Regions from separate parts of the Polaromonas aquatica genome, predicted to be linked through region 2. Evidence: predicted binding sites of a transcription regulator. Region 2 holds the regulator's gene; each other region holds the start of a gene.
The links. Region 2 encodes FNR, which switches genes on or off when oxygen is low (the NO sensors DNR and NnrR bind a similar motif). Its sites were predicted from a motif close to TTGATNNNNATCAA; they were not measured.
Positions count from the first base shown of each region.

Region 1 (5,326 bases), on a different contig from region 2:
GTACCTCTCCATGGATCCAGCCGGCGTCCCTTTCGAGGGGCTCCAGCGCGCGCGTTTCGTCGATGTGGATCACGGCGTCGAACTGGTCCGCCAGGTGTGTATGAAAATAGTGGCTTTGTCGTTCCGTCTGGGGCTGGTAGATCACACCGATCGCGCGCTGCAGGCGCGGTTCTGCAAGCCACTCGCGCAGAGCGGCGTTGCCGCGCAGCCAAAGCCAGAATCGGGGCAGCCCTGTTTCGTGAAAGAGCGCTTCATAGCTACCGGGCAGGCCGTCTCGCACCCGTCTGCGTTGTGCCGATGCATCCCATTGCGTAGCCGCCGTCACGCTGCCGCGGTAGCTTGAAAAGCCAAGTAGCACAGTGTCTGAACCCCAATGTTGGCGTGCCAGCTGACCTACACTCCATTCGCCTCGTGCGCCCATCTCCGTGGCGGCTGCGTCGCCCAGGTGCGAGTTGTGGGCCCATACCGCAATACGCGGCGAAATGCCGTGGCCCTTCATGTGGCGTTCCAGGGCCTGCAGTGTCTCGACCATATGGCTGTCGCGCAGGTTCCATGACAAAATATGGCCATGGAACATGGTGCGGTAGTACTCTTCTGCGTTGCATACCAGCCTGGCGTTCTGTTGGGCAAAGAACGCCTCGTCGCTTTCCATACCTGGTAGGGGCGTGGTCTCGGCGAGACGGCAGTTCATTTCGCGCAGTTGCTGTATTACCTCGTCCTCGCAGCTAGGCCTAAGGCCATAGCTGGAGGCGTAACCATAAGCCTGGCTGTCCCTGTCGTAGTGATCGAAGCAGGCATAGCGCGACCGCGCCTGGGCGGCGGCCTGAGGATCGGCGACATCCAGGTAAGCCAGCACAGCTTCAATGGACGCAAACAGGCTATACAGGTCAATACCGTACAAGCCAACTTGCTGTGAACCCGGCAAGCCGCGGTTGTGCTCATGCAGCCATTCAACAAAATCCCGCACCACGGTGTTGCGCCACATCCAGGCAGGAAAGCGCTTGAAGCCCGACAGTGCTGCACTTGCGTTCCGGTCCTGCGACTGGCCGCGCACGTAGCGGTTGACTCGCCAAGCGTCAAGCGTTTGGTGATCTCGGCGCGTTCGACGTAGAACTCGTGCGTACTGTGCGAGGCTTCGCCCAGCAGAACGAAACGCGCGTTGCCTATCAGTTGCAGCAGGCCATCGTATTGGCCTGCACCGCCCGTCAGCGGTTTCAGATGCATGCGCAGGCGCTCCACCAGGGAGGCTGTCGCGTTGTCATGGGTTGAAGATAAGCCAGTCATTACAGGACCGCCGGGGGCGGGTCCAGTTCACGCTGGCGGTGTGCCTCTTCCAGCAGCGAGCACACCTCGTCGTCGCTTGCCTGAGGGAAATCCTGGTACCACAGGCTCACGGCACGAAAGGGCGAGAGCGCCACCACGCAGACCACCTCGTCCGCCACGTCGCGCAGGCTCTCGGTGGTGTCCTGTGCACCGACAGGTGCGGCAACCGTCAGGTAAGCCGGGTGTTGTTTGCGTATGGCCTGCACTGCGGCGCGCATGGTGGAGCCCGTAGCCAGCCCGTCGTCCACCACAATCACGTGGCGCCCGCGCACAGGTACCGCTGGGCGCTTTCTTCGATAGAGCAGCTCGCGTCGCTCGAGCTCGGCGCGTTCTCGTGCAATCACCTTGCTCAGTGCTTCCGGCCCCATGACCTCATTGGCCAGTGAATTCATGACGCACACGCCGCCACTGGCTATGGCGCCTATAGCGTATTCCTCATTTCCCGGGAGGCCGAGTTTGCGCACCACAAAAATGTCCATTGGAGCCCGGAGCGCTCGCGCAACTTCAAAGCCTACGGCCACGCCGCCGCGTGGCAGGGCCAGCACCAATAGGCCCGCCTTATTGCGATGACTTTCGAGCTGTTCCGCGAGTACGCGGCCTGCGTGATGGCGATCACGAAAAGGGGCATGACTGGTGGTCATGGCGCGTGCTTCAATCTGGTCAGGTATGTGCTGAACCATGCTGCGGCCAACTCCGCGACCTGATCCAGTGCGCCTGCTTCGCCGAAGAGGTGGGTGGCACCGGGTACGATGGCCAGGCTTTTTTTGCAGCGCAGGCGCCGGTGCGCTTCTTCGTTGATTTCAACCACGCCGTGATCGGCGCCACCGACAATCAGCAAGGTAGGCGCGGTGATGGCGTCAAGCACGGCGTTTCCCGCAAGGTCCGGCCGCCCACCGCGCGACACAACGGCCAATATGCCGTTCCCCAGGCGCGCCGCCGCTATCAGGGCTGCCGCACTTCCCGTGCTGGCGCCAAAGTAGCCCATCGCAGCATGCTGCAACTGCGCCTGGCTTGCCGCCCACAGCGTGGCGTCCTGCAGCCGTAAAGTTAACCGTTCGATATCGAAACGGTATTCACCAGTCTGCAGGTCGGCTTGTTCCTCCCCGGCTGTCAGCAAGTCAAGGAGCAGGGTGGCGATACTTGCATGCTGAAGACGCCTGGCAACCTGGCGGTTGCGGGCGCTGTGCCGCCCACTGCCGCTTCCGTGGGCAAAAAGCACCAGTGCTTCAAATGTGGGGGGCAGCAACAAGTCGCCATAGAGCACGGCATCCCGCGAGGGGATGCGCAACTCTATCGCTGGAGCTTCGTAAGCTGAATTGCTCATGCCGCATTTCCTCTCTTTCAGAGAAATCCTACCGCTGGGCGCGCCCGCGCAGCATTTCCAGCGTCTGGTACAGGGCGGGCTTGTTTCCCTCCCAGTCGTTGCAGAACATGGGGACTCGAGCTGGAGTTGCCTTTTCTGCCTTCCTTGAATGACAAGCCACTCAGGTTAGCGAGTGCCGGAATTTCCTGCCTGATCTGGATCAAGGAAATCTGAATCAAGACCCCGGCTATGTTGTTGCTGGCAGGATAGGTATGTGAAGCTGGTTTGCGATTTCTCAAATGCGTCTGGCCGCATGGACAGGAGAATCTGCATGTCCGCAGGTTGGGTCGGTTGCGGACGTTATTTTTGACCGGCTCCGGAGATGCCATCATGTATCAAAAAATTCTGGTTCCACTGGATGGCAGCCCTGCTGCAGAGCGGGGGCTGCACGAAGCAATCAAGCTGGCGACGGGCCAAAAAACAAGCTTGTATCTGCTGCACGTGGTAAACGATTTCGCGATGCTTGTGGAAATGTCCGCGGTCGTGAACTACCAGGAGATGTTGGAGCGCTCTCGTCAGTATGGCGAGGACCTGCTGGGCAAGGCGAAGGGCGCGGCGGCCAAGGCAGGCGTGCCAGCCGAGACACTGTTGCGTGAAGCCACGAACAAACGCATAGCCGAGGTAATCAACGATGAGGCGGTCAAGGCCGGTTGTGGGTTGATCGTTATGGGCACACACGGTCGCCGCGGGTTTAGCCGCTTGGCCATGGGTAGCGACGCTGAGTTGGTCGTGCGTTCCAGTCCGGTGCCGGTATTGCTTGTACGAATGGAGACCCCGACATCATGAAAACTGTCCTCTTGATGTGGCTGAAGCACTATACGCCGTGAAGGAATTCCCTCTTGCAACAACACTGCGTATTGCCGCAGTAACGGGTGAAATGATGCCGTTCTGTGGAACCTGGACGGAGACCTTCGCTTATTCCCTAGTCGCTATCGTCTGAAGCCGTACCGCGGATGACCAGAACCGGTACAGGTGCCAGTCTCAATATCTGCTCTGCGCCGCTGCCCAACAGCACACGCCCAATGCCCCGCCGGCCATGAGAGCCGACAACAACCAGGTCGGCATTCCAGAGCTTGGCTGCCTCGGCCACTGCCTCGCCCAGACGCTTACCAGGATCGTCGCACAGCACCTGGCTTGCCGCCACGCCGGCCGATTGGCTTACGGCCATGGCATCGGCCAAAATCTTGGCTCCACCTTCACGCATCATGCCGACAAGGTCGGCGGGGTAGTATCCATAAGGATCTATTCCGCCCAGATAGGCCATTTCATTTACCGCATGTAGCAGGCGCACGCTGGCGCCGGTTTCGCGTGCCATCTGCAAACCGGCGACAAGCGCCTTGGTCGAGGTTTGGCTGCCATCCACAGGAATCAGAATTCGTTTGAACATGATCGGTACTCCGGTTTGAACTTGCACTGCTGACAGTATTGCCCGTTCCAAACGGTGCCGTGTTGAGGTGTATCAAGCCATGGGTGCGCTGAAATGGACGGCGTCGTGAATTTTTGGGCTGCTTTTTGTGTTCAGTCCTGAAAAAATCAACGCCGGGTGATCAAGCACATCTATGAATACGTCTGGATATTCCGATTGAGGACACAAGATGTCACTTGAATTGGTTCATGCGTCTTCTGCGATTCGCATGACAACGCGCCCCTCGATGTCACCATGACGAATTCGATCGAAAACTGCATTGATGTTGTCCAGCCTGTCTTCGCTGCGTACCGTACGAATCCTGCCTTCGCCAGCGAACTCGAGCGCCTCCTGCAGGTCTTTTCTCGTGCCCACGATTGAGCCGCGTACCGTCTTCGCATTCAGTACCACATCGAAGATCGGCATCGCGAAGTCGCCTGGCGGCAGGCCTACCAGCGACATGGTGCCGCGTTTGTGCAACATGCCCAGCGCTTGCGAGAAGGCAGAGCGCGAGACGGCTGTCACCAGTACGCCGTGAGCACCTCGCAACGTGTGTTGCAGTTCCTTGGCCGGATCTTGCCGGACTGCGTTGATGACCATGTCGGCGCCCAGACTGGTCGCCAGTTATAGCTTGTTGTCGTCGATATCCACGGCGACGACATGAAAACCCATGGCCTTGGCGTACTGCACGGCGAAATGCCCAAGCCCGCCGATTCCGGAGATTGCCACCCAGTCGCCGGGTTTGCAGTCCAGAACCTTAAGCCCCTTGTAGACCGTCACGTCTGCACACAGGACTGGGGGCGATGTCGGTGAATCCGATGTTGGCCGGCAGATGCCCGACGTAGCCTGGATCGGCCAGCACATACTCGGCATAGGCGCCGTTGACGGTGTAGCCGATCATCTGTTGTGCGTCGCACAGTGTTTCCCATCCAGTGAGGCAGTGTTCACAGTAACCGCAGGCCGTATGCAGCCAGGGCACGCCGACACGGTCACCTTCCTTGACGTATTTGACACCCGCGCCTACGGCGGCAACATGCCCGACACCTTCATGGCCAGGAATGAAGGGGAGAGCGGGCTTGACCGGCCAGTCGCCCTCGGTGGCATGCAGGTCGGTGTGGCAAACGCCAGAGGCGACCACCTTGACGAGCACCTGGCCTGGCGGCACCTCGGGTACCGGCACTTCCTCGATCTGCAAGGGCTGTCCAAAGGCATGGACGACGGCAGCTTTCATCATA
Region 1 is NZ_JBHSRS010000015.1:115,475-120,800, forward strand. Features, by position in the region: gene ACFQND_RS06895 (erythromycin esterase family protein) at 1-1,054, opposite strand, end outside; gene ACFQND_RS06900 (phosphoribosyltransferase) at 1,284-1,964, opposite strand; gene ACFQND_RS06905 (dienelactone hydrolase family protein) at 1,961-2,647, opposite strand; gene ACFQND_RS06910 (universal stress protein) at 3,017-3,472, shown strand; gene ACFQND_RS06915 (universal stress protein) at 3,609-4,073, opposite strand; partial or broken gene ACFQND_RS06920 (zinc-dependent alcohol dehydrogenase) at 4,299-5,326, opposite strand, start outside.
Region 1: ACFQND_RS06910 (universal stress protein) is a predicted target of FNR. The motif match lies at 2,837-2,850, and genes of this name have one in related genera.

Region 2 (5,326 bases):
CCGGGGCAGCAAGTCCTATCCCAACCTGACCAACGCAAATACGGCTTGGCTTGGCGAACGCAGCGCCGCACACATCGTGCAGACAGTGACCAATGGCCGCACCGGCGTGATGCCGCCCATGGCAGAGGCCGTAGGCGGGGAGGCCCAGATGAGCGAGTTGGCCAACTATGTTCTGTCGCTGTCCGGCAGTCCCCACAACGAAATCAAGGCATTCAGCGGCAAGGCCAGGTTTTCGGCCTGTGCTGCATGCCATGGTATCGACGGCAAGGGCAACAAGACCCTGGGCGCACCAAATCTGACGGATGACTACTGGCTACACGGCTGGGGGGAGGCCGCCATTGTCAACATGATCAAAAACGGCAAAACCAATGTCATGCCGGCTCAGGCGCCCAAGCTGACGGCTGACCAGATCCATGTGGTGGCGGCCTATGTGCTGAGCCTTTCCGGCAGCAGTTTCCCTGCACCTGCGGCCACCCCTAAACCCTGAAAATACAGCGTCGCGTGGCACCTCATTCAGACAGATTTTCCCCGGGACAGCCAGTCATTCCGATAGCGGCCGTGAGTAGCCGGGATGCGGCAGTCGCGGCAGATGACTCCTCCGGCATCGTGTCGCTGTACCAGTCAGAAAAGAAGATCTACGCAAAAGGCGTTTCGGGCTGGTTTAACCAATGGCGCTGGGCCATGGTCTGGGCCACGCAACTGGTGTTTTACGGCTTGCCCTGGCTGACTATCAACGATCGGCAGGCCATGCTGTTTGATCTGGGGGCGCGCCGGTTTTATATCTTCAACCTGGTGCTTTACCCGCAGGACCTGATTTACCTGACAGGCCTGCTGGTTATCAGCGCGCTGTCGCTCTTCCTGTTCACGGCGGTGGCGGGCCGGCTTTGGTGTGGCTACGCCTGCCCACAAACGGTTTATACCGAAATTTTCATGTGGGTGGAGCGCAGGATTGAAGGTGACAGGATAGCCCGGATGCGCCTGGATAAGGGCCCCTGGAGTATTGCCAAAATTTTCCGCAAGACTGCCAAGCATGCGGTCTGGATAACGATTGGCTTGTGGACGGGCTTTACGTTTGTCGGTTATTTCACGCCGATTCGCGAGCTGCTGGGCGCGGTTGGAAGCTGGGCTCTGGGGCCGTGGGAATTGTTCTGGGTGCTTTTCTACGGCTTTGCGACTTATGGCAATGCCGGCTGGATGCGCGAGCAGGTGTGCAAATACATGTGCCCTTATGCCCGCTTCCAGAGCGCGATGTTTGACCGCGACACGCTGATCGTTACCTACGACGGCGCGCGGGGCGAGCACCGGGGCTCACGTCGGCGCAGCGAAGCACTGGCCCAGTACCGCGCCAAAGGTCTGGGAGACTGCATTGACTGCGGCCTGTGCGTGCAGGTTTGCCCCACGGGCATAGACATTCGTGATGGCCTGCAATATGAATGCATCAGCTGCTCGGCCTGCATCGACGTGTGCGACAGTGTCATGGAAAAAATGAACTACCCGCGCGGGCTGATCCGCTACAGCACACAGAACGGCATGGACCAGAAACTGTCCCGTTCCGCGATGTTTCGCCGGGTGCGGCGGCCCCGGGTTCTTGTGTACACGGCGGTGCTGGTGGCCATCGGTACGGGGATGCTGTGGGCCTTGCTGGTTCGGCCTTCGTTCAAGGTGGACGTGGTGCGCGACCGTGGCGCGATGGCCCGCCAGGTGGGCCAGGGTCAGATTGAAAATGTTTACGGCCTGCAGATCATGAATGCAACCGAGCATGATCAGCAGTATGTGCTCAAGGTGGAGGGGATGGCGGGAGCCCGGATTGTGTCCGACGCGCAGGTGGTGGTCGACGCCGCCGGTGCGCGCTGGGTTCCGGTGCGGGTGCAGGTGCCGCCCGATGCCGTGGCTGCGGGCTCTCATCCCATTACCTTTGTGATTTCGAAGCAGGGCGCTTCGCAGGATGAAGTCGTCGAAAAATCGGTTTTCCTGGTACCGCGTTAAGGTGTTTTCCTAATATCCTTGTGGAGGACTTTTTCATGAACCCCGCCAGTAGAGACAGTGCAAACATGCTGCATTCGCCTGAAGTCCGCCCATGGTGGAAAGAGCCCTATGTCTGGATGGTGATTGCCGGGCCGCTGTCGGCGGTGCTGGCCTGTATCGTCACTGCGTTCTACATCATGCAGGGGCCGGACGCCGTTGTATCAGAGGACTCTTACCGTGAGGGGCTTGAGATCAGCCGGGAGGTGAATGCGGCAAAACCGCTGATGCAGCCGGCCCAGACGGGCCGCAACCACAGCGCAACCGGGGGAAAAAGCAATGAAAAACCATGACCAGCCTGAAGCCCAGGGTCTCAAACGCTGGGGACTCATCATCTGGCCGGCCTTTTTGGCGGCCTGCCTGCTTGAAGTGCTGGTTTTTTCGATGATTGACCCTGGCGAGATTCATTGGCCAGGCCTTGAGCTGCAGGCAAGCCGCAAGGGCGTTTATACGGTGGCTTTTTTTATGTTTTGGTTTATCGCTGTGATCAGCAATGGCCTGGTGTTATGGCTTGCCGAGCCTGACGCCATCAATCAATGACACTGGGGCACATTGACAATGCGCTTTAGCGCATCGGCGTCCAGGATGTGGATGTTGCGCTGCTTTACCGCAATCACGCCATCATCGGCAAATTTTGAAAACGTGCGGCTCACGGTTTCGAGTTTCATGCCCAGGTAGCTGCCGATTTCCTCGCGTGTCATGCGCAACACCAGTTCGGATTTCGAAAAACCACGTGCCTGCAGGCGCTGCACCAGGTTGAGCAGGAAGGCGGCCAGCCGCTCTTCGGCCCGCATGCTCCCGAGCAGCAGCATCACGCCGTGGTCCCGCACGATTTCCCGGCTCATGATCTTGTGCACGTGGTGCTGGAGGGCATTGACCTCCCTTGAGATTTCCTCAATGCGGTCGAAGGGCATCACGCACACCTCGGCGTCTTCAAGCGCCACGGCATCGCAGGTGTGCTGCTCGTTGACGATGCCATCCAGGCCGATGATTTCACCGGCCATCTGAAAGCCGGTGACCTGGTCCCGTCCGTCTTCAGTCGTGATGCCGGTTTTGAAGAAGCCGCTGCGAATGGCATACAGCGAGGTGAATTTTTCCCCCGTGTGGAAAAGTGCCGCGCCGCGCTTGACGGTCCGCCGGGTTGCCACCAGTTCGTCAACACGGATCAGCTCCTGGGTGTTTAGGCCAACAGGCATGCACAGTTCGCGCAGATTACAACTCGAACAGGCTACTTTGATGGTTTCTTTGAGCATTTGGGGGCAGTGTGAACAGTCCGGTTGGTGTTTAGGTCGTTTTTCCGTGAAAGAGGCGGCATCCGTCGCGAACGCAACGAATCCATGATGTAGATCAGATTATGCCGATGTGGGACTGCGGAGGGTTTGATACAGGTCAAGGCGAGGGCTGATATTTGGCGGCACAGTGTGCATTCTTCCAAGGAAATCAGTTCATGAGTGTTGTTTCGCCCGACCTGCTGCGCAGATTTGACCTGAACGGGCCGCGTTATACCTCCTATCCGACAGCGGACCGCTTTGTCGAGGCCTTTGCTGCGGATGACTATGCACAGGCGCTGTCGCAACGCCATGGCGGCGCCGCAGCCATGGCGTTGCCGCTGTCCCTGTACGTCCACATTCCGTTTTGCGAGTCCCTGTGTTACTACTGCGCATGCAACAAGATCATCACCAGGCATCACGGCAAGGCCGATGAATACCTGCGTTACCTGGGCCGCGAAATCGATTTGCAAGTGGCCCATGCAGGTATTGGTCAGGTCGTGAGCCAGCTGCATCTGGGTGGAGGCACGCCGACTTTCCTGAACGACATGCAGCTCAGGGCATTGATGGCCCTGTTGCGCCGCAGTTTTTCATTTACCCCGGGTGGTGAGTATTCGATTGAAATTGATCCGCGAACCGTCGATGAGGCCCGGCTTGCAGTGCTGGCCGAACTGGGGTTCAACCGGCTGAGCTTTGGCGTGCAGGATTTTGATCCGGCCGTACAGCGGGCAGTGCACCGTGTCCAGCCAGCGGAGCAGGTGTTCGGCCTGGTTGACGCTGCCCGTTCGAAAGGTTTTGAGTCCATCAATGTTGACCTGATTTATGGCCTGCCCATGCAGACGCCGGAATCATTTGACCGGACACTTGAGCAAGTGACGGCATTGCGGCCTGACCGGGTTGCGCTTTATGCCTATGCGCACCTGCCGGAACGTTTCAAGCCGCAGCGCCGCATTGCAACGGCTGAATTGCCCGATGCCTCCGCCAAGATGGCCATGTTTTCCCGTTCACTGGCGGCGTTTGACGCTGCCGGCTATGTTTATGTGGGCATGGATCATTTCGCCTTGCCCGGCGATGCGCTGGCTGTTGCCAAACGGCAGGGCCGCTTGCACCGAAATTTCCAGGGCTACAGTACCCAGCCCGACTGCGACCTGATTGCGCTGGGCGTTTCCGCCATAGGCCGCGTTGGTGCCACCTACAGCCAGAATGCCAAGACGCTGGAAGAGTATTACGACCATCTCGATCAGGGGCGCCTGCCGGTTGTTCGCGGCCTGGCCCTGTCGCGCGATGATCTGCTCAGGCGCGCCGTCATCATGGCATTGATGTGCCAGGGGCAACTGCAGTTTGAGTCCATTGAGCTGGCTTACCTGGTTGATTTCCGGAGTTACTTTGCGGCAGAGATGGAGGCGCTCGCAGCGCTTGCCGATCAGGGACTGGTTCGTTTGAGTGATTCCGGTATCGAGGTAAGTGCCCAGGGCTGGTTTTTTGTGCGCGCTGTCGCCATGGTGTTTGACCGCTATTTGCAGGCTGACCGCAACCGCGCCAGGTTTTCGAAAATCATTTGATGTCTGCGACCCTTCTAGCCACGGCCTTGCTGATGGGGCTTGCCGGAGGGCCTCACTGCGTGGTGATGTGCGGTGCGGCTTGCGCGGGTATGGGACGTGCTGGCGGTGGGGCCAGCACACTGGCCATCTGGGGTTTTCAGGCGGGCAGGGTTGTGGGGTATTCCACCCTGGGCGGCCTGGCTGCTGCATCAATGCAGGGGCTGGGCTGGCTCAGCATTCATTCCGCGGCCCTCAGGCCCGTCTGGACGCTTTTTCATGTGGCTGCGGCCCTGCTGGGGCTGATGCTGCTCTGGCGGGCGCGCCAGCCTGCGTGGCTTGAGGATTCTGCGCGCGCGGTCTGGGGCCGGGTGCGTTCCATTGCGGGCGGCCAAACCGGAAGGGCTGGGCTTGGTGCGCCGATCCTGCTGGGTGCATTGTGGTCCTTGCTGCCTTGTGGTTTGCTCTACTCGGCCTTGCTGGTGGCTGCGCTGGGCA
Region 2 is NZ_JBHSRS010000013.1:16,121-21,446, forward strand. Features, by position in the region: gene ccoP (cytochrome-c oxidase, cbb3-type subunit III) at 1-487, shown strand, start outside; gene ccoG (cytochrome c oxidase accessory protein CcoG) at 559-1,986, shown strand; gene ACFQND_RS04220 (FixH family protein) at 2,022-2,315, shown strand; gene ACFQND_RS04225 (hypothetical protein) at 2,302-2,562, shown strand; gene fnr (fumarate/nitrate reduction transcriptional regulator Fnr) at 2,556-3,275, opposite strand; gene hemN (oxygen-independent coproporphyrinogen III oxidase) at 3,470-4,852, shown strand; gene ACFQND_RS04240 (sulfite exporter TauE/SafE family protein) at 4,852-5,326, shown strand, end outside.

Region 3 (5,326 bases), on a different contig from region 2:
GGCATCGGGGCGTACCCACGCGTCAAAGAAGCGATACAACGCGCGCGTTACAGTGAGCACTTGGCACAGTTCGGACATCTTGCGGTCGATATGCGAAACACGCAGATACTACTTGACCAGGCGCCCGTGATTGCCGCGGCAGCACTCCAGGTAGAGACTGCCATGGTGTTGCTACTCGAGCCAAATCGGGCGGAATTTCGTGTCGCCAGCGGAGCAGGTCTGGTACGGGGCGAGGAGGTCGGTGCCTACATCTCCAGCAACCCCAGCACATCCCCCGGCTTCCTCCTGCGCCAAGGTCAGCCGGTCATCATCACGGATTACCGCACCGAGCGCCGCTTCACCGTACCCAAGGCCTACCTTGACGCAGGCCTCGTCAGCGCGATGGCGGTGCCGCTGCTTGATCGCGGGCGCGTCATTGGAACCCTTGCCGTGCGATCACGCGACCCGAAGCGCTTCGGCGATGAGGAACTGCGCTTTCTGGGTTCCCTGGCCAGCCTGCTTTCAACCAGCCTTCAGCGGGCACAGACAGAGGAAGCCCTCATCCATGCTCAGCGATTGGAGAGCGTGGGTAAACTGACTGGAGGTATTGCGCATGATTTCAATAATCTGCTGACCGTCATCCAGGGCAACTTGCAGGTACTGGAGGAGCTCGGCACCATCGCAAAGGACCGCACTGCAGCCCAAATGGTCAACGCAGCGGCGCGCGCCAGTCGGCGCGCTGCCGAGCTGACGAGCAAGCTACTCGCATTTGCGCGCCGGCAAGTGCTGCAACCCACCGCAGTGGACGTGGATACCCTGCTGCTATCGATGGCCGAGATGTTGCGGCGTACACTCGACCAACGCATACGCATCGAGGTGGTTACACCGCCCTGCTGCCCCGCGATACAGGTAGACCCCGGTCAACTTGAATCGGCGCTACTTAATATAGCCATCAATGCGCGCGATGCCATGCCTGAGGGCGGAACGCTCAGCTTCAGCGCGGAGGTTCATGACACGCTGCCCACATGGGCTCGCCAACAATTGGACGAGCCGGATGCGCATGGCGAGTGTTTTGTTGCCATCAGGGTCACCGATACGGGTACAGGCATGTCGAACGAAGTCAAGGAACGCGCCTTTGAGCCGTTCTTTACGACAAAAGACATGGGGCGCGGTACGGGTCTGGGCCTGAGTACCGTGTATGGATTCGTAAAACAGTCAAAGGGCGTGGTGACCATTGACAGCGAACCCGGTGCCGGAACAGCCGTGACACTTTACCTCCCGAGCACGTGGAAGAGTGGTGCATCGGTTGACCCGGATGTCCGGGAGTTCTGCCAACAGGCTGTGCCTCGTGGCTTGAGGGTGCTGCTGGTGGAGGACGATCCCGAGGTCAGCAAGATTACACAGGCGTTTCTCGGCCTGCTGGATTGCAAAGTGACCACCGCGGTGAACTGTGAGCGAGCCCTGAGCGCGTTGGGGTCCAGCGCACCGTTCGATTTGCTACTTACCGATATTGCGTTAGGCCCGGGCATGCGTGGTACTGAACTCGCAGCTCATGTTCAACACCGTTTTCCTGGCATCGCCATTCTTCTGATGTCGGGCTTCTCCTCTGAGTTGCTGGACTCCGCCCGCGACACACCTTCGGCCTGGGAACTGTTGCTCAAGCCCTTTAATCGCGCCGAACTTGCGCAGGCGATAGAGAGCATATGGATCAGGCGTAAAACCGGAGGCTGAGTGTTCATAAAACATCTGCCAAGGCGATATTCAATGTACCAGTAATGGCTTTGATGTGGGCACTGGCGCGATGCAGCGTTGAACAAATGCCGACAAGGCATCAGCGTCGGGAATCCGCACTTCGCGACGTCCTTTCCGGGCGAAGGCGATGATCTTGTCGCGCGCCAGCCTGGTAAGCGCACGACTCACCGATTCCAGAGTCATGCCCAGGTAATTGCCAATCTCTGCGCGCGTCATGCAAAGCGTGATCTCGTCCGTGCGCATGCCGCGCTCTGTCAGCGACTCCACCCAGTGACGCAAAAACTCGGCAACACGGGCGTCGGCCGGCAGTGTACAAACGGACATCAGCGAGTCCCGGTCATGGGCGATTTCGCGACTCATTGCCTCATGCAATACGGCCAGCAGCATGGGCTGGACGGCGCAGGCGCAAAGCAGCTCATCGTAGCGGAACCCCCAGACCTCGCCGGTCTCCATCGCAACTGCGTCGCAGACGTAATGACCATCAGCTATGCCATCGAAACCAAGCCAGTCGCCGCGAAATTTGAGGCTGACAACCTGCTCGCGCCCATCAGCGGAGAGATTCACAATCTTGAAGAACCCGGAGTTCAGAATGTAGAGATGGCCAAATCGCTCGCCGGCCTGGTAGATCACATCGCCTGCATGAACCATCCGGCGTTGCGGGGCAACTTGCCCGCTTAACCGGGCCATCATGTCGGAGATTTTTTGACCCGGCTTTTGCCTGGGCATGCAGGGCATTGCATGGGGGGCACTGGTTGCGCGGGTAGAAGCAGCCGTTGCGAAGGACTTCAACGGGGCGGGAATGGCAGCAACAGAAACAAGCATCTCAAACTCCTGTGTGGGTGATATGAAGTGACAAAGCCCATGCTAGGGGGCGCCGGGCAAGACCATAACAATGGTGCGCATCACTCGGTAACACTGTGTCAATGCTTTGTGTCAGATGTGGCTTGACAGGTCACGTATTTGATTCATGTCAAGGGAACTGCGGCTGCTCTTATTAAGCTGACGCATCGTGAATGCACAACTTCTCAACATTGGCTGCGACGGTTTCCGGGGGCTGCCGCCTGAATACACGAGCAAGGTCTTCTCCAATGCGCGCGTACTGCAGCGCTATGCCTTAACCGGTTTGGCGCCGCCTTTGCTACGAGGTCAGAATTTCGCGCTGCTTTATACGTCGGAGACTGACGCGCCACAAGCACTATTTCAGCTCGCGGTCACCGAACTGGGGGCACAAGTCGCACACGTACACCTGGACCTGTCTGACCTTGCCGTCCCGCAAGATGTTCAGAAAATCGCATACATGCTTGGCCGGCTATACGACGCGGTGGAATGCCTTGGATTGCCTTCCGATTACGTTCGGCAACTGGCCTACGGGGCCGATGTACCTGTCTTCGACGGTCTTTCATCGCCAATGCACCCAACGGCCGGAATCGCAGCCTGTCTCGGAGACGACAACCCGGAAGCCGACAAACGGCGCTTTGTGCTGCAGGCTGTCCTGTTGCATGCAATGGACATGGAGTTGTAAAAACCATGCCTTGTATAGACGCCTGGCGATGGATCCCGATATGGTGGCTTGGCTATATGGAACTGCTCCCCCATGCGGATAAATAAGACCCAGGTCTGGCTCCTTCTGATGCCTAGAAACGCCAGGACAACAGAATCTGGTGACCGATACGCCAGGAGAAAATCACGACACCTGCTGCCAGTCCAAGCGAGGCGAATCCAGTGATGAAACCCAGTATCGAAAAAAGGCCATCCTTATATAAGTTACCGAGTGAAAGCAGCACCAATGCGATGCCGCAAGGTACATTCACCAACGGCAAAGGCAATACCAGCACCGCGGAAAGCAATATACCCAGAAAACCTGCCACCCGTATGGCACCGCAGCCCACATACCTTCCCAGTCGTGGGATGCAGATCCTGTCGATTCGTGTCGACAGCGTCTTCAGACGCAAGACAAGCGTGGCGAAATCCTTTCTTGATAGAGATTGTCTGGCCAGCCAGGCTGGCATCCAGGGCGACTGACATAGAGCCATCTGCATGGTCAGGAATAGCAGGGGCAAACAAAGGATTGTTGACGTGCCAGGAAGAGTAGGAACGCTGTTGGGCAAGGCAAAAAAGAGAATCAGCATCTTCAGGCTACCATCGCCCAAGGCGTGGACCATATCTGCAATCGTGATGCGCCGCTTGGAATGGTCCAAAGCCAGTTGAACCAGGGAGTCCAGCTCAATCACTGGTAAAGGAGGTTTTTACCTTCAACGCATGCTGTACGGAAGGACTGCGCTCAGTGCGACATCAGCACCGGTAGCGTCATGGATTGCAAGATGGTGTGCGTCGCGCCGCCCCAAACCCATTCGCGCGCCCGGCTATGGCCATAGCAACCCATGACAAGAAGATCCGACCCCAGGTCCGCGGCCATCGACAGCAGATTGCTGCCGGCATCACCCTGCTCTGGGCCGCCCGGATGCAGCGTTGCGGATATGCCCTGCACTTCGAGGTAGCCGTGCAGCGCATGAAGGGACTCACGAGCCGACTCACCGTAGCAAACGACATGTACATGGTTTGCATTTCGCAACCAGGGCAATGCTGCCGACACTGCGCGGGCCGCTTCTCGCGTCTCCTTCCATGCGACCAGCACCGTACGCCCGATGGGCGCGATCGCTCCGGCATAGGGCAGTATCAGCGCAGGCCGCCCGCTATCGACGAGCAAACTCGGCAAGAAGTCGGCCGGCAGCTCGCCGGCAGCCGGATCATCCGGGTCGCGCTGACCCAGAATCATCAAATCAGCATACAGCGCACGGCGAACGAAGCCCCAGGGTGCGTCGGCCAAAGGCTCGGCCCATGTGAGGCGCGGTGACCCGGCGCCAGCAGCCACAAAGGTTGCAAACGCCTTGTCACGGCATTCCTTGTCCAGTTCCTGCATGATCGATATGGCTTGAGCAGCGCCCTCCAGAGCAAAGGGGTAACGCATCAGCGCAGACATCGTGCAAGACATGCAGATGACTTGTGCGTCGAAGTCATCAGCGAGCCAACAGGCGGCCTTGACGCGCTCTGCAGCGCGTACAGAACCGTCGAGATGTAGCAATATTGACTTTGGCGTCTGCATAAAAAGTCCTTAAGGCATGGAAATGGTATGGATGACCTTACGCCTGTGCGGACCTTCCAGCTTTGCGCTGCATCAATCGCCGACGATGTCGATTGGGCGCACAGAGACAGCGCAGTTATTTGATCTTGCGCAAGCGACCACCATCGATATACCTCTAGCCTTGTACCTATCAGGCCGCTGGCAAGGAAGAAAAATGCCGCATACCACCATGAAGCTTCGATTCGCAGTCATCTTTTTTTCCGCTAGCCGTGGTGCTTGGTAACGCGGGCGCATCAATACGCGAAAGCACAGGCATTGAGCATATCGGCATGATGCGGGCGAAACCAGAACAGTTAGTGCACCATGGCGTAAGTGCCGCTGGGGAGAATGCCGGGATCAGTCGGGGTCAAGGCAAGCCAGACGGAATTTTCAGGGCTGAATTGCGGTGGCGCGCCGGAGAAAGCATGGCTCGCCTGGCCAGGACTGACGATGTTGTAAACGAACAAGTCAGCC
Region 3 is NZ_JBHSRS010000015.1:121,192-126,517, reverse strand. Features, by position in the region: gene ACFQND_RS06950 (ATP-binding protein) at 1-1,710, shown strand, start outside; gene ACFQND_RS06945 (Crp/Fnr family transcriptional regulator) at 1,741-2,457, opposite strand; gene ACFQND_RS06940 (ornithine carbamoyltransferase) at 2,741-3,253, shown strand; gene ACFQND_RS06935 (exopolysaccharide biosynthesis protein) at 3,366-3,962, opposite strand; gene ACFQND_RS06930 (universal stress protein) at 4,013-4,834, opposite strand.
Region 3: ACFQND_RS06940 (ornithine carbamoyltransferase) is a predicted target of FNR. The motif match lies at 2,692-2,705, and genes of this name have one in related genera.

Region 4 (5,326 bases), on a different contig from region 2:
ACGGCAACACCGCCGGCCAGCTTGGCCACGCGCTCTTGCAGTTTTTCACGGTCGTAGTCGCTGGTCGCTTCTTCGATCTGCACGCGCACTTGCTTGACGCGTGCCTCGATGTCGGCAGCAGCACCTGCACCGTCGATGATGATGGTGTTTTCCTTGCCCACTTCGATGCGCTTGGCAGAACCGAGGTCAGCCAGCGTTGCTTTTTCAAGCGACATGCCGACTTCTTCAGCGATGACCTTGCCGCCGGTCAGGGTGGCGATGTCTTCCAGCATGGCTTTGCGGCGATCGCCGAAGCCTGGAGCCTTGACGGCCACCACTTTCAGGATGCCGCGCAGGGTGTTGACCACCAGCGTTGCCAGGGCTTCGCCATCAACTTCTTCAGCGATGATCAGCAATGGACGGCCAGCTTTTGCGACTTGTTCCAGCGTAGGCAGCAGGTCACGGATGTTGCTGATTTTCTTGTCGTAGAGCAGGACAAACGGGTTGTCCAGGATCGCCGACTGCTTCTCTGGGTTGTTGATGAAGTAAGGCGACAGGTAGCCGCGGTCAAACTGCATGCCTTCAACGACGTCGAGTTCGGATTCGAGGGATTTGCCGTCTTCAACGGTGATGACGCCTTCCTTGCCGACTTTGTCCATGGCATCAGCAATGATCTTGCCGATGGTTTCGTCAGAGTTGGCGGAAATCGAGCCTACCTGGGCGATTTCCTTGGAAGTGGTGGTGGCTTTGGAAGCTTTTTTCAGTTCGTCGACCAGGGCCGAAACAGCCTTGTCGATACCGCGCTTCAGGTCCATAGGGTTCATGCCGGCGGCGACATACTTCATGCCTTCGCGAACAATGGCTTGAGCCAGAACGGTAGCGGTCGTGGTGCCGTCACCAGCGATATCGGAGGTCTTGGACGCAACTTCCTTGACCATCTGCGCGCCCATGTTCTGCAGCTTGTCTTTCAGTTCGATTTCCTTGGCGACGGACACACCGTCCTTGGTCACGGTGGGGGCGCCGAAAGAGCGCTCGAGCACCACGTTACGGCCTTTGGGGCCCAGGGTAACCTTGACTGCGTTGGCCAGGATGTTCACACCCTCGACCATGCGTGCGCGGGCTTCGCCGCCGAAAATGACGTCTTTTGCTGCCATGTTTAATTCTCCAGATTCAGTTAATTAGGGATTGAAAGAGCTGAGAAATTACTTCTCGACCACTGCGAAGAGGTCTTCTTCTTTCATGACCAGCAATTCATCGCCATCGACCTTGACGGTCTGGCCGCTGTATTTGCCGAACAAAACGCGGTCGCCGACTTTCACGCCAACAGGCTGAACTTCACCCTTGTCGTTTTTCTTGCCTGGGCCAACGGCCAGGATCTCGCCTTGATCAGGCTTTTCAGCAGCGCTGTCAGGAATAACGATGCCGGAAGCGGTTTTGGTTTCGTTTTCCACGCGTTTGACGATCACGCGGTCGTGCAAAGGACGAAGTTTCATGAGAGCTCCTTGTTTTTAAACAATGGTTTTAAGAAAACAAAAATGCCAACTAAAGAGGGCTGGCACTTGTCAATCTGCGGCTTGGGTGCGTTTGTTAGCACTCATGGCCGTCGAGTGCTAATCATAGGGGCATTTGAGCCCCTTTTCAAGGGTGGCAGGCTCGCAGAAGGGTAAATCTGTTTGCGCCAAATCAATTCTGATGGGGATTCCGGGCGTTCAGGGCGCTTTTATCGGCAGTCCGGTTTCTTGGCCGACCCCGGGCTTTCCGGATCTGCCGGGCCAAAGCTTGCGCTGGATCAAGCTGGGTTTTCATCAGTCGCCTAAGATTTTTATCTCTTGGGACGCCAGGCCCCTGGATGGGCAGGATCGTCACATGGGCGTGAGGCGCCACCAATGGGGGACAGTGACCTTTATGTGCAGAAAAATTTTTCTTGTGGTGGATGGCTGTGAAATGGCTGCTGCGGCTTCGGGTGATCGGCCATCGGACGCGTGCCTGGGCATTTGGAGCCTGGTTCGGTACTATGCCTGGCACAGACATGACGGCTTGGAACCGATATGACTCAGGATGCAAACTCCATGAACCTTCAATTTCTGGGGGCAACTGGAACCGTGACAGGGTCCAAGTACCTTCTGCAACACAAGGGTGTCAAGATCCTCATTGATTGCGGGCTGTTTCAGGGTTACAAGCAACTGCGCCTGCGTAACTGGGCGTCATTGCCGGTGCCGGCCAGCGAGATTGACGCGGTGGTACTTACCCATGCCCATATTGACCATAGTGGCTACATTCCGCTGCTGGTGAAGCAGGGATTTGCCGGGAAGGTCTTTTGCACCGAGGCAACGCGCGCCCTTTGCGGGATTCTGTTGCCTGACAGCGGTTATCTCCAGGAGGAAGAGGCCAACTACGCCAATCGCCACGGCTTTTCAAAACACCAGCCGGCATTGCCCCTGTACACACGTGCAGATGCGGAAAAATGCCTGGGGCGGTTCGCGTCGGTTGATTTCCACACCAGCTGGCACCTGTCGCCGGGCCTGGAGGCCGTCTTCATTCCTTCGGGGCACATGCTGGGCTCGGCGTTTGTGCATATCCGCAGCGAGCAGCGCTCCATACTGTTTTCGGGTGATATTGGCCGGCCGGAGGATCTGGTTCTGGCCGCCCCTGAAAAAGTGCCGGGAGCTGACTACCTTGTTGTCGAGTCGACTTACGGAAACCGCCTGCATGAACAAGGCGATCCGATGGACAAGCTTGCCGAGGTGATCAACCGTACGGCCGCGCGCGGCGGCGCCGTGATCATTCCGGCATTTGCCGTGGGGCGGGCGCAGAGCCTTCTTTATTGCCTGTACCTGCTCAAGTCCAGGGGGGCGATTGCACACTTGCCGATATACCTGAACAGTCCTATGGCCGCCAATGCGACTGAAATTTACCGGAAATATCGCAGCCAGCATCGCCTGACGCCTGAGCAGTGCGAAGCCATGTGCAGCGCTGCGCATATCGTGAACAGCCCGGAGGAGTCCGAGTCGCTGAACCGGAAAAAGGGTCCAATGGTGATCATTGCCGCCAGCGGCATGGCCACGGGCGGGCGGGTCGTGCATCACCTCAAGGCCTTCCTGCCGCATGAACGAAATACCGTTTTGTTTGCCGGGTACCAGGCGGGTGGCACGCGGGGTGCCGCGATGCTGGCGGGGGCCAGGACCATCCGTATCCACGGCACCGAAGTGCCTGTGCTTGCGCACATCGATGCGTTGACAAGCTTTTCTGCCCATGCCGACGCGGCCGAGATCATCCAGTGGCTGAAAGCCTTTGCCAAACCGCCCCTGCGGACCTTCATCACGCATGGCGAGCCTGACGCAGCCGATGCCATGCGACAGCGGATTGAGCGTGAGCTCGGCTGGGCTTGCCACCTGCCCGACTATCTTGAGTCGGTCGCCCTGGAGTAGGTTGTGCCGGCCTGCCCTCCGGTTTTGCCGGCCAGCATGCGCTTGTTGAAAGGCTGTGTTTCGATTGTTTATTGAAAAGGACTTGATCATGTATAAAAAAATCCTGGTTCCCATCGACGGAAGTCCCACCTCCCGCCTTGGCCTGGGCGAGGCCATCAAGCTGGCTGCGGTCATGGGCGCGCAGTTGAGGCTGCTCCATTTTGTGGACCCCTTTGCCTATGTGGGTGGCTTTGAGTCACCCGCTGTGTTCATTACCGATCTGCTGCCGCTGTTGCGGGAGGGCGGGCAAACGATATTAAAAGAGGGGCAGACCCTCGCCGCCTCAAAAGGCGTGCAGGCGGAAACGGTGCTGATCGATGATGGCGTGGGCCGCTTGAGCGACCTGGTTGTTTCACAGGCCCTTGGCTGGCCCGCCGACCTGATTGTCATTGGCACGCATGGACGGCGAGGTGTTCGCCGGGTTTTCCTGGGCAGCGACGCGGAACAGATTTTGCGTGTTGCACCCGTGCCGGTACTGCTGGTGCGCGGCACTGAAGAAGCCGAAGCCGGCAGCAAAAGCGCTGCCTAGGCTGATGGGTGTCTGGCCAGGGTTGCTCACCATGAAGGGTGGTGTGAGCGGGGTCTGTCGCACCAGACAAATACATCAACACAAGAAAAAGCCACCCGCAGGTGGCTTTGTCCTGGGTGGCGTGTGCTATCTCAGAGGCCTGCTGCTGCACGCAGCGCGGCTGCCTTGTCGGTTTTTTCCCATGAGAATTCCGGCTCGTCGCGGCCAAAGTGGCCGTAGGCGGCAGTCTTCTCGTAGATCGGGCGCAGCAGGTCCAGCATCTGGATGATGCCCTTTGGACGCAGGTCAAAGTGTTCCTGCACCAGCGCCGAGAGTTTCTCGTCGGAGATCACGCCCGTGCCTTCGGTGTAGACCGTCACGTTCATGGGGTGCGCCACGCCGATGGCGTAGGCCACCTGGATCTGGCACTGCTTGGCCAGGCCGGCTGCGACGATGTTTTTGGCTACGTAACGTGCTGCATAGGCGGCCGAGCGGTCCACCTTGCTGGGGTCCTTGCCGCTGAAGGCGCCGCCGCCGTGCGGGCAGGCACCGCCGTAGGTGTCCACAATGATCTTGCGGCCGGTCAGGCCGCAGTCGCCCTGCGGGCCGCCGATGACAAAACGGCCGGTCGGGTTGATCAGGTACTTGGTGTCTTTCAGCCACTCCTTGGGCAGCACCGGCTTGATGATTTCCTCAATGATGGCTTCGGTGAACGAGGCCTTCATTTTTGTCTGTGTTTCGCTCTGGTCCGGGCTGTGCTGGGTGGACAGCACCACGGTGTCAATGCTGTGCGGCTTGCCGTCCACATAACGCATGGTGACCTGGCTTTTTGCATCGGGACGAAGAAAGGGCAGGCGGCCGTCCTTGCGCAATTGGGCCTGGCGCTCGACCAGGCGGTGTGCGTAATAAATCGGCGCGGGCATCAACTCGGGCGTTTCGTCGCAGGCGTAGCCGAACATCAGGCCCTGGTCGCCGGCGCCGGTGTTCAGGTGGTCGTCGGATGCGTGGTCCACGCCCTGGGCGATGTCGTTGGACTGCTTGTCATAGCAGACCATGACCGCGCAGCCCTTGTAGTCGATGCCGTATTCGGTGTTGTCGTAGCCGATGCGCTTGATGGTGTCGCGTGCGACCTGGATGTAGTCGACGTGTGCGTTGGTGGTGATTTCACCGGCCAGCACGACCAGACCGGTGTTGGTCAGGGTTTCTGCGGCCACGCGTGACAGCGGGTCCTGTTTGAAGATGGCATCGAGGATGGCATCGGAAATCTGGTCGGCTACCTTGTCTGGATGGCCTTCGGAGACGGATTCGGAAGTAAAGAGAAAATCGTTCGCCATTGCGTACACTCCATTTAGTTTGTCGGCGCGTTGCCGGC
Region 4 is NZ_JBHSRS010000079.1:80,919-86,244, reverse strand. Features, by position in the region: gene groL (chaperonin GroEL) at 1-1,133, opposite strand, end outside; gene ACFQND_RS15555 (co-chaperone GroES) at 1,182-1,472, opposite strand; gene ACFQND_RS15550 (MBL fold metallo-hydrolase RNA specificity domain-containing protein) at 2,049-3,407, shown strand; gene ACFQND_RS15545 (universal stress protein) at 3,496-3,975, shown strand; gene metK (methionine adenosyltransferase) at 4,107-5,288, opposite strand.
Region 4: ACFQND_RS15550 (MBL fold metallo-hydrolase RNA specificity domain-containing protein) is a predicted target of FNR. The motif match lies at 1,759-1,772, and genes of this name have one in related genera.